Regions from separate parts of the Alteromonas gilva genome, predicted to be linked through region 1. Evidence: predicted binding sites of a transcription regulator. Region 1 holds the regulator's gene; the other holds the start of a gene.
What was found. The regulator sigma-54, encoded in region 1, starts transcription at its own class of promoters, with help from an activator protein. The targets are predictions, from matches to a motif close to GTTGGCACGNNNNTNGNNT.

Region 1 (6,148 bases):
AGGCGAGCATGATCTTGCCCTTGGTAATGTTGTAGGCTCGAACATATTTAATTTGCTGGCGGTGCTTGGCATGCCCGGGCTGATTTCTCCCGGACTACTCGATGTGAATGCCGCTGAGCGAGACTCGCTGGTGATGCTCGGACTCACTTTATTGCTGTTACTATTTAGCTTTAATTTCCGTGGTACACGGTGTATCAATCGCGTGGAAGCAACCATTTTGGTGGCGTGTTTCCTTGCTTATCAGTACTGGTTATTTGCCTGATGAAACCACAACAACCCACTTCTTTTATCGCCTCAGCCCAGCGCGTAGTGAATATTGAGCTCGCCGCTATCGCTGCGCTGAATGACAAATTTGATGATAACTTCACCCAGGCGTGTAATTTATTACTCAACTGCGAAGGCAAGGTCGTGGTATGCGGCATGGGTAAATCCGGTCATGTGGGCAATAAAATCGCCGCAACCCTGGCCAGTACCGGTACGCCGGCTTTTTTTATGCATCCGGGAGAAGCCAATCATGGCGATCTGGGGATGCTGGGCAAAAAAGATATTCTGCTGGCGATCTCTAATTCTGGTGAAACGGTGGAGCTACTTAACTTGCTGCCGGTGGTAAAACGCCTCAATGTACCTGTAATAGCCATGACCAATCGCATTAACAGTACTCTGGGTAAACATGCCGACGTGGTGCTTGATATTGGTGTCGAACAGGAAGCCTGTTCACTCGGCTTAGCGCCGACAACCAGCACCACAGTGACTCTGGTGTTAGGAGATGCACTGGCGGTAGCCTTGCTGGATGCCAACGGATTTACCTCAGATGATTTTGCGTTGTCCCATCCGGGCGGCAGCTTGGGCCGCAAACTGCTGCTTACGGTGGCCGATATCATGCTTAGGGGCGATGAAATCCCCTTAATACATGAACACGCGACGGTTTCTGATGCTTTACTGGAGATATCCAAAAAAGGGCTTGGACTTACTGGTATAGTAAACCAGCAGGGTGAATTATCCGGCGTCTTCAGCGACGGAGACTTACGCCGTTTACTCGACGCCAGAGTCGATATCCATGGGACCCGCGTTCATGACGTTATGACCCGCGGCTGTAAAACCTCGCGGCAGGAAGATTTAGCTGTTGCCGCATTAAACCTCATGGAAAATCATAAAATCAGTGCACTGTTAGTAGTCGATGACAAGATGCACCCTGTAGGGGCCTTTAATATGCATATGCTACTCAAAGCCGGAGTACTGTAATGACGACCGTCACAACCCTGTACGATGTATTACCAGAAAGCTTGTATAACCAACTGCGCAACATTGCGTTGCTGGTGTGTGATGTCGACGGGGTTTTTTCCGACGGTCGGATTTACCTGGGTAATCAGGGCGAAGAACTAAAAGCATTTCATACCCGAGACGGATACGGCGTTAAAGCGCTGGTAAACAGCGGCATTGACGTGGCCGTGATCACCGGACGCCGTTCGCAAATTGTTGCCGAACGTATGCAAGCTCTCAAGGTTAAACATATTATTCAGGGTGAGGAAAACAAAGCCGACGCTTTGGCAGCCCTGCTCAACACTCTGCAGTTAACGCCGGCGCAAGTTGCAGCGGTAGGTGATGATATGCCTGACACCGGTATGTATGCGCACAGTGCAGTGAACATTGCCGTAAAGGATGCACATCCAGCCGTGTTACAGCAGGCCAACTGGATTACCACTCAACGCGGCGGGTTTGGCGCAGTGCGTGAAATTTGCGATACCCTGCTACAAGCTAACGATGCGCTGGACGGCATACAGGGAAGCAGTGTATGAGTAGACTCGGTCTCATTATTGCTGGCTTATTTATTCTTGCGGCATCGCTCTACTTACCGACATTTTTAACCGAAGAGCCGGTTGTATTGCCCGATCAGGACGTGTTAGCGCTGTCGCCGACGTATAAGGCGCGCAATCTCACAACCACATTATTTAATGAGGAAGGACTGCGTATCCATCAGGTATTTTCTTCATCTATGGAAAACTACGAACAATTGGGTTTTATATTGTTCCAAAAGCCGCAGTATACTGTTTATCAGGATGCTGACGAGCCGCCCTGGCAGGTCGTCGCGGCAGAAGGCACCTTGTATGACAATAATGTGATTCAACTCGAAAAGAACGTTGATATTGTCAGTCAAAATCCGGCTGATTTTGTTCAGCGGGTCACCACGGACTACCTGGAAATCGATTTGGATACCCAAACCATGGTGTCAGAGGCCAGCGTAGAAATATCCGGCCCTAACTTCATCATATTAAGTAACGGGTTACGCGCTAACCTGAAACATAAAACTTATGAGTTAAATGATCATGTGCAAACGACTTATCAACCTGCTAACTAGTGCATTATTAGTGCTTTCACCTGCACTGGTGCTAGCCAAACAATCAGACTTTTCGCAAAACTTAGAAGTGAAATCAGAATCGCAATTTATGGACGGCAAACTTAAGAAAACCGTTCTGGTTGATAATGTCCAAATTACTCAGGGTACGTTAAACATTCGCGCCGATCGGCTCGAAATTGAGGGTGAGCAAGGCAAAGGTAAAGAAATATTCATTGCCACAGGACGTCCGGCGTATTACAGCCAGCAACTGGATGATGGCAAAGTGGTGGAAGCTGAGGCGTTTGAAATACGCTATGAAGTAGCAAATCGAACTATCTCACTCACAGGACAGGCAAAGCTGAATCAAAATGCCCGTACCATGACCGCTGAATCGATTACCTACGATATGGAAAAAGAACAGTTTAAGGCTACCGGGTCTGACGATGGTGACGGCCGCGTTACCACGATTTACAGTATGGAACCCGATGACAGTGCGGCCAAAAAAACCGACAATGATGAACAGGATGACGATAACGAATGACCACCCTGACCGCCAAACATTTAGCCAAGTCGTATAAAAGTCGTCAGGTAGTTCGCGACGTTAGCGTTGAGGTATCGACCGGGCAGATTGTGGGCTTGCTGGGGCCTAATGGCGCCGGTAAAACCACCACCTTTTACATGATCGTGGGCTTGGTACCGCTGGATAAAGGCGACATTCGCATTGATGACATGGATTTAACCCGTCAGCCCATGCATGAGCGCGCCCGTCACGGCATAGGCTACCTGCCTCAGGAAGCGTCCATATTCCGCAAGTTAAGTGTTTTTGATAATATTATGGCGATATTACAAACACGCAAAGGCCTGAGTTCGGAACAGCGATTAAATGAAGCCAATGCCCTACTTGATGAATTCAATATTAACCATATACGTAATAGTACCGGCATGAGTTTGTCAGGTGGTGAGCGCCGTCGCGTTGAGATTGCCCGGGCACTGGCAGCGAACCCCAAATTTATTTTGCTGGATGAACCCTTTGCGGGTGTTGACCCAATTTCGGTTAATGATATAAAGAAGATAATTCAACATCTTCGTGACCGTGGGATCGGCATTTTGATTACCGACCACAACGTCAGGGAAACCCTGGATGTTTGTGAGATGGCTTATATTGTCAGCCAGGGAGAACTGATTGCTCAGGGTAGCGCAGAACAGGTGTTGAGCAATCAAAAAGTGAAGGATGTATACCTGGGTGAGCAATTCAGGCTATAGTTAGGGACAGGCTGCCAAACAATAACGTGACAACCACCATTGTCCATTTCAATAACAAGCAAGGCGTTAAGAATAGAAGTAGATGAAACCATCTTTACAGCTTAAATTTAGTCAACAACTCACTATGACGCCACAGTTGCAGCAGGCCATTAAACTGCTGCAGCTTTCTACACTGGATCTTCAGCAAGAAATTCAGGAAGCGCTGGATGCTAATCCTCTGCTTGAAATCGAGGACAACAGCGACAACGATATCGTCGAGACCAGTAAACTCGATGCTGAAGCTGATGCAGCGGCAACTGCCACCAGCGATAATAATTTAGACTCCAACGAAGCGCTGGAAAAAAACGAACTGCCTGACGAGCTGCCTATCGACAGTACCTGGGATGAATATTATTCAGCATCGTCGGCACCGGCACCTGGCCCTTCCTCGTCAGACGACGATCAGGTTTTTCAGGGCGAAACCACCGATGACATCCAGGCTCATTTATTGTGGCAAATGCGCCTGACGCCATTCAGTGAAATCGACCGTGCTATTGCTATCGCGATTATTGATTCGATAGATGAGTCAGGATATTTAACCGTTTCAGTTGAAGATATTCTCAACAGCGTCAATACTGATGATATGGAAGAGCCCGTTGAGGAAGACGAAGTTGAATGTGTCCTTAAGCGCATTCAGATGTTTGACCCCATCGGCTCCGGTTCACGTACCCCGCAGGAGTGTCTACTGGTTCAGCTTAAACAATTTGCGCCGGATACGCCTTGGCTAAACGAAGCAAAAACATTGATAGAAGATTACGCCGATCTGTTGAGCAGCAAGGACTACCGCACACTCATGCGTAAGTCGCGGCTCAAAGAAGATGATCTGCGAGAAGCCATGCGTTTGCTACAAACACTTAATCCGCGTCCTGGCAGTGCGTTGATTACCCAGGAACCTGAGTATGTCATTCCTGATGTCTCGGTTAGCAAGAAAAAGGGCCGCTGGGTGGTAGAACTCAACCCGGATAGTCTGCCTAAACTGAGCGTTAATCAACAGTATGCGGCAATGAGTCGTCAGTCGAGAAATAGCGCTGACTCACAGTTTATCCGCTCGCACATGCAAGAGGCTAAATGGTTCATAAAGAGCCTGGAGTCACGCAACGACACACTGCTTAAAGTTGCTAACTGTATTGTGCAGCAACAAATGGGCTTCTTTGAGCATGGCCCTGAAATGATGAAACCAATGGTGCTCAATGACGTAGCTGAAATGGTTGATATGCATGAATCAACCATATCACGGGTGACCACGCAGAAATATATGCATACCCCACGCGGTATTTTTGAGCTTAAATACTTTTTCTCAAGTCACGTAGCGACTGAATCGGGCGGCGAATGCTCATCTACCGCTATTCGTGCGTTAATAAAAAAATTGGTTGCTGCGGAAAAACCCAGCAAACCTTTAAGCGACAGTAAAATTGCCCAATTGTTGGCTGATCAAGGTATTAAAGTTGCTCGGCGAACAATAGCAAAATACCGGGAATCACTTTCGATTCCACCGTCTAACCAACGCAAGAGCCTTATCTAGGCAGAAATATAAGGAAGACGAACTATGCAAATTAATCTTACAGGTCATCACGTTGAGATTACCGATTCTTTGCGTAACTATGTTGATACTAAATTTAGCAAACTGGAGCGTCATTTTGACCACATTTCAAATGTCCATGTGATATTGAATGTGGAAAAACTGAATCAAAAAGCTGAGGCCACCATGCATTTAAGCGGTGCTGAAGTATTTGCGTCGTCAGAAAACTTAGATATGTATGCAGCGATCGACGCTATGGTAGACAAGCTTGATCGTCAGGTCATTAAGCATAAGGAAAAGCTCAAAAAGCACTAGGCCCCTAACCCTATGAATATAGAAGCCTTAGTTAGCCTGGATCGCACTGAATGTGCGGTCCAGTGCAACAGTAAAAAACGCATACTCGAAATTATTAGCACAATTGCTGCACAAGCCAATCCGGAAATCCAAAAGGACGAGGCCCTCACAGCGCTGTTGGCTCGCGAAAAAATGGGCAGCACGGGCATCGGCAATGGCATTGCACTGCCACACGGACGGCTGGCCGGCCTTTCAGAAATTACCGCCGTTGTGGTAACCACCAAACCGTCTATTGCATTCGATGCGATAGATGACAAACCTGTCGACATCTTTTTTTCTATATTAGTGCCAGAGAACCAAACTGAAGGACACTTGCAGACACTGGCAACAATTGCCGGTAAACTGAGTCAAAAATCCATCGTAAAGACTATTCGGAACGCCGAAACGAAGGAACAAGTTATTGCAGCGCTGTGCGACAACACCGCCCAGTAAACAGTAATACCACAAGGAGTCTGACAGTTCATGAAGCTTATCATTATCAGTGGTCGTTCGGGCTCGGGGAAGTCCGTTGCGCTGCGCGCACTGGAAGATCTCGGTTATTACTGCGTTGACAACATCCCGGTTAACCTGCTGCCGACCCTGACCCACACGGTAGCCGATGAATACGATCAAGTCGCTGTCAGCATTGATGTGCGCAA
Region 2 (6,148 bases), 1.6 Mb from region 1:
TCGCATGCATAGTAAATACCATTAGCTTGCGACCATCATCAAAGTGCAGTGAAAACCAGTCCCAGCCTAATGCATCTTCATCAGTTAATTGAGATGTCCATTCATGATCAAACCAGCCAACACCGCTGACCTTAACAGGCTTACCATCGATGTTAATGGTGCCTGTGGCATCAATAAATGGCTGGCTGTAATAATACGAACGATAATGACCATCCGCGGTTTTAACACTCACGCCCTGATCACCGTGCCTTATAAAGGGTTTGGTAGCGTGTAACTGTAAATTCACCCGCGCGTTTTGTGCACTGCTTTGTAAGTGTGCTAGAAAAAATCGCTCCGTGGTGTCGCTCTGCCAGCGCCAGTTATCCATAAAAAGCGCAAAGGGAGTACTGCTGTACCCGGCTCTGCCGGTGCCCTGCTGAGCAAACTTTTCGCTAAACCAATGTTGCGTTTCGGTATGTAATGAAGAATGCCCCATCCAGATTTGCCCGGCCCCCCAGTTGGATGCCATCTCAGGCCGGGCTAATCTGAATAAGGTAAACTGGTAGTTAAAGGGGGCGCCATTAGCATCTTCCAACAAAAACGTAAGATACCACCACTCCAGTTGATATGCCGGATGTGGGGCATGGTCGCGGGGCAAGGATACCGGGTTGTCGATGGTGACTCTGGCGCTCTTATCAGCCCGCATGCCGCTAAATAACGACCTATGCGGAACAACAACCTGCTGCTCGGCCTCTGTGGGCGGAGCATAAGCAAACCCTTGCTGCCCCGTGACAATCAGTAGTCCGGACACCAGTGATATCAGCAGCCATTTCATTGCACGCATTAAAAACCCCACTGCTGTGACGAAAACTTCGCTTTTAAGCGGCCCAGAGGCAATAACAACAACACCAACAAAATACCCATCCCCACCAACAGCGTTTGCGCTATCACCACAGGTTCCAGCATTAACGGATAAGTCCAGTGAAAAGCAAAACGGTTAACTTTAGCCACCAGTAACCAGGCTAACAACAATGCGAAGGGGATAGCTATTAACGCGCAACTCAGGGCAATAAAACAATACTGGGCAAACAGCGATAGTTTAATACTCAATTGCCCCACACCTGCAGTGCGCAGCAGCAATAGTTGTGGAGTAATATCCAGCATAAGCAAACTTATCGACACAAAAAATGACAGCGCCGCCACCAACATGGTCACGATGTTAAGCGTATCAGTGGTGGCAAAAGTCCGGGAAAACACCACCATCGACTGCTCAATGAGACGCTCGCGAGCAACGACTCGCGCATCCGGCGCCACCTCCTCTAACCATTGTTTAAGACTATCGAGCTCAGCACTTGCGGCCATTACGGCGTATGCCCCCACCCCATCGTAGTTTTGCTTTAAGGTTATATCTGGCACCAGTATTTGTGCATAGGGGTTACCATAATCGGGGTAAATGCCCACCACTGTCGCGCTGGTCAGGGTGTCATTAAGGGGCAACTCAAGCCTGTCGCCGAGTCCGATGGCTTGGCGGTATGCCAGTTGCTGATTAATAAACACGCCGTCACCGGCGTAAAACAACGACCAGGCATCCGGGGAATGCTTATCTGACATCAGATGGCGCTGGAATCGCGACGCTTTTGGAAAACTGCGCAGCTCAACAGTCTGGTTAGCAAAGCGCACATCCTTCGCGTAGCGGGCTAGTAATACAACGGGCGCATCATCGCGCCCGGATAAGTCGCCAGCCTCATTTGTATTGACATAAAACGGCGCAAATAAACGCTGTTCAAGCCAACTTTGCGTCGCAGTACGAAAACTGTCAACCATGACATTCATACCAATATTGGCTGCCAACGCAATAAAAAATGCACAGGCCGCCAGTTTGGTTCGCCGTGACAGTGCAATGGCATTATGTGCGCTCCAATGCAGTACTGCCCGTTTGCCGGGTACAATACTGGCCAACCAACGCAGCATAACCGGCATCAGCATAATCACGCTGATACAGCCTATCACCAGCACCAGACCAATATACAGCAGCGCGGCCAGCTGACTATCGAGCCATCTGATCCCAACAACCATCGCCACCACGGCGCCCAGCAGCAACAACCAGCGCGCTGGCCGGTTGTAACCTCGCTGCGTCGCGACCGACCCATTGCGCAACGAGAGCCGCTGCTTAATACGCTGAAATGCGACCACGGCTATTGCGCCCACCGCTGCGAGAGACAACATGCTGCTGTGCAATAGCAAGGTCGCGAGGGAGAGCTGCGGGTCGTTGAAAGCGCTGTCAAATAGTAACTGATACATGGCACTTAAAGCAGGCGTCAGCCTGGTGGTTAAGGCCGCACCTGTCACAGCCCCTGACGCCGCGCCCAATAACGCAAGTAACAGCATTTCAAACACTAATACCATTAACAGCGTCGACTGATGAATACCTAATTGTCGAAGCTTGACCAGCGTGGGAATGCGCGCTGCCAGCAATAAATTCAGCGCATTAAAAATAATAAATACGCTAACCAACAGCATTAAGGTACCCATCGCCCAGAGATTAAGTCTGAAGCTGTCACTTAAATTAGAGCCATTGGAGCGCTGATCAACCGGCGCGATCTGCAGATGAGCAGGCAGCGCATTAATCAGCTGTTGGCGGGTGCCAGGCGTTAATTTCCGGACCACCGCCAGACCACTCAGAGGGTGCGAGACTGGTGTCACCTCGCCCTGATAATATTCATTGATATCCTGCAGATCAGGCGCGCCGGAAAAGCCCACGGCGTCATCTTGCTGCGCAGATGGGCGTTGAGCTGCGTTGTCATCAGGTAAATGGCTCATTAAGGCCAGTGTGTCCAGGGCCACATCGCCGGATGACGACTGCACATAAGCCACCAGATAATCCATGCCGAGTTGTCGCAACCTGGCATAGTCAGCTTGCGTCAGTGGCGTGTCAGAATCAATAGCACTAACCTGTTCATGCACCGTAACGGGCCCAACGGATAAAGTGTTCAACTGCTCGCCGGCACCATGATTAATTAACGTCACGGCGGTCAGCCCGGCACAGGCAATAAATATAGCCACGATGATAAGCAGCGGTTCCCAGAGTCGCTGGCGGTAGGTGGCAAACTGCACAGCCAGCGCAAGTTTAATAGCACGCCAGAAAGCCGACGAATGCCTACGCTGCACAGAGCTTTCCATGATGCAGAGCGTACTGCTGCCGGGCACGACACGCCACGTCACTGCTGTGTGTCACCACCACCAGAGTGATTTTCTGTGCGTGACAATAGTTAAATAATAAGTCACTGACCACATCACTGGTCTGCTCATCCAAATTTCCGGTGGGTTCATCGGCCAGCACCACAGCCGGACAATGATTCAGCGCCCGCGCGATCGCCACCCGCTGTTGCTCTCCGCCTGACAACTGCCCCACTGGCGCCTGACTGAATGCCGAAAGACCCAACTGAGCGAGCAACTGTTGTTGCCGCTCGGCGCTGTAGTTACCTTTTAAACGGGCAGTAAAGGCGACATTGTCCCACACATTAAAGCACTCAAGCAGGTTGTAGTTTTGAAAAATAACACCAAGGTTGTTCTTGCGAAAATCATCCGCCGCACTGGCGCTTAGACCGTCCAGTTGCTGGTTGGCGATAACAATGCTACCGCTATCGCAAACTTCAAATCCTGCCAGCAAGGCCAGCAACGTCGACTTCCCGCACCCGGAAGCGCCCTGAATGCTGAGCGAAATTCCGGATGGGGCATGCAGCTCTAAATCGCTGATGATGGCGCTGGTAGCGCCGGGATAGCGTTTGGTTAACTGTTGCACCGATAACATAAATTCACTGCCGGTAAGGAAACGGTTTGTTATTCGAACCTGAATAACGGATACCACCATTACGACAGTATAGGAATAACGGTTTAAAACCAAGCCGCGCACAGCCTTAACACAACCGGCCGGGCAGCTCGAGCCTCGCGTGGCATATAATTTGCCTTTATTTTTTGAATCAGTCGCAGAGTCCGCGGGACGCCCCGCCAGGCACGAAGTTAACCTTGCAAATGTGCAAAGAGAGTGCAAATGATCGTTTATTCCTCCCTAAATTGGGTCTTACCTCGCGTTGGCAATCAATTTTGCGCTTGGTTTTGGTGTCTTTTAGTCGGGACTATATTCCTGGGGCAGGTGCCTGCCGCTTTTGCGCAGCGCCAGCACGTGGATTTTACCCAGGCTCAGGCTTACGATGTGCTTTATGATAAATGCGAAGGCTGTCATAACGATTATATCTTTGACGGCAACTGGTCTATCGAAGACATTGATATCAGTGATATTTCGCACGGCAAGCATCAGCCCCGCTGGGAATCCATTCTAAAAGCAATTGAAATGGGCGATATGCCGCCAGCCGATAAAAAACAACTCACCCGACAGGAAAAAGTCTCGTTAATTCAATGGTTAGAGGGCTCCTTAGATACCTACAGCGAACAGAACCCCAACCCGGGCCGCGCCACGCTGCGCCGGCTGAACCGCAGAGAGTATGCCAACTCGGTCAGCGCACTGCTGGCTCTGGATGTAGATATTAGTGCGTCATTACCCGGCGATGATTCGGGCTACGGTTTCGACAATAATGCTGATGTATTGGGCGTCTCCACAACGTTACTGGAGCGCTACCTGTTTGTTGCCGCAAAAGTCAGCCGTCTGGCCACCGGATTGGCAGGTGATACCGCCAGCAAAGTCAGTTACCTTATCCCCAAAGATGGCGCGGTCAAAAACAGCGGTATACCATCGTTTGATCTGCGCATGAGTGACCAACTGCCACTGGACTCCAGAGGCGGTGGCAGCTTCAGGTTTTACGCACCGGTAAGCGGTGTTTATGAAATTGCCGGCTTTATTAATGCCAACACCAATAACGAAGTCGACCGGTTAGACATTCACCGCTACAGTTATAAAGTAACCCTGCCCGCTGGCAGTCATCATATTGGTATGGCTTTTCGTAAAGAACTGGCCCTGCAAGAACATGTACCAAAAGTCCGTCAGGGTACCAGCTATGTGGTGCTACCCGACCGCGCGCCAGACGAACTCACCCTGGACTTTATTGTTGATGGCGCGCGCGTTCATTCGACAACCGTGCCCTCCTACCATATGTCAGAGCGGTTTTCTCAAGCTGCCTTTTTACGCGACGTGCTCGAAATCGAGGTCATTGGCCCCTTGCAACACGCCACTGACCAAGCTGATCCAGCCGCGGGTTATGCGTTAAACCAAACCCCCAGTATGCGTAAAATCTTTGTTTGCGCACCTGCCAGCGAGCCACAAAACTCAATAGCGGAAGTTGACTGCGCCAGGGATATTATTGCCAGGTTGTCCGCCCACGCCTATCGCAGACCTGCCAATGAAGCCGATATTCAACCGTTACTCAATGTATTTAAGACGGTAAGAAAGGATCTCGATTTTACCGCCAGTATCGCCAAAACGATTCAGGCACTGCTCGTATCACCGGGCTTTTTATACCTGCAGGAGCCCACGCCAGAGCACATTGCCGCGGGCACCGTTTATAAAATTAATGATTTTGAGTTTGCTGCCCGACTTGCCCTGTTCCTGTGGAGCAGCCTGCCAGATCAGGTACTGACAGATTTAGCCGCAAACGGCACGCTCAGAGAGCCGGATATCCTGCGCCAGCAAATCAAGCGCATGCTGGCATCTGATAAAGCCAGTGCCCTGACAGAGAATTTTGCCGGCCAATGGCTGTATTTACGCAACCTGCCCTATCATTTTCCGGACGTATTTGCGTTTCCACAATTTAATGTACCGCTCAAACAGTCGATACGGCGCGAAACTGAACTGTTTTTTACGCGCATAGTAAAAGATAACCAGCCAATCTTTGACTTTCTTAATGCAGACTACAGCTATCTGAACGAGCGCCTGGCCAGTCATTATGGTATTGAAGGTGTTAGAGGCCATGCGTTTCGTAAAGTAAACTTAGCGGAACACACCCAACGGGGCGGCTTGTTAGGTCAGGCAAGTATCTTAACCCTGACGTCTAACCCCAATCACACCTCGCCGGTCAAACGGGGCAAATGGATACTGGATAACCTGTTAGCCGCCAGCCCTCCACCACCTCCACCCGACGTACCGGCGTTAGTGGCTGAACACGATGGCATGGCCCTGTCTGCCAGAGAGCAATTAAAGCGCCACCGGGCCGATCCG

Region 2: a site for sigma-54 is predicted at 3,929-3,947, ahead of OIK42_RS12000 (DUF1592 domain-containing protein). Genes of this name have one in related genera too.

Annotation. Positions count from the first base shown of each region.
Region 1 covers NZ_JAQQXP010000001.1:1,063,171-1,069,318, reverse strand. Annotated here, with positions in the region: gene OIK42_RS04735 (calcium/sodium antiporter) at 1-262, shown strand, start outside; gene OIK42_RS04730 (KpsF/GutQ family sugar-phosphate isomerase) at 262-1,242, shown strand; gene kdsC (3-deoxy-manno-octulosonate-8-phosphatase KdsC) at 1,242-1,796, shown strand; gene lptC (LPS export ABC transporter periplasmic protein LptC) at 1,793-2,356, shown strand; gene lptA (lipopolysaccharide transport periplasmic protein LptA) at 2,325-2,876, shown strand; gene lptB (LPS export ABC transporter ATP-binding protein) at 2,873-3,598, shown strand; gene OIK42_RS04705 (RNA polymerase factor sigma-54) at 3,681-5,159, shown strand; gene hpf (ribosome hibernation promoting factor) at 5,184-5,471, shown strand; gene ptsN (PTS IIA-like nitrogen regulatory protein PtsN) at 5,484-5,942, shown strand; gene rapZ (RNase adapter RapZ) at 5,973-6,148, shown strand, end outside.
Region 2 covers NZ_JAQQXP010000001.1:2,704,986-2,711,133, forward strand. Annotated here, with positions in the region: gene OIK42_RS11985 (lipocalin-like domain-containing protein) at 1-823, opposite strand, end outside; gene OIK42_RS11990 (ABC transporter permease) at 823-3,147, opposite strand; gene OIK42_RS11995 (ABC transporter ATP-binding protein) at 3,137-3,790, opposite strand; gene OIK42_RS12000 (DUF1592 domain-containing protein) at 4,133-6,148, shown strand, end outside.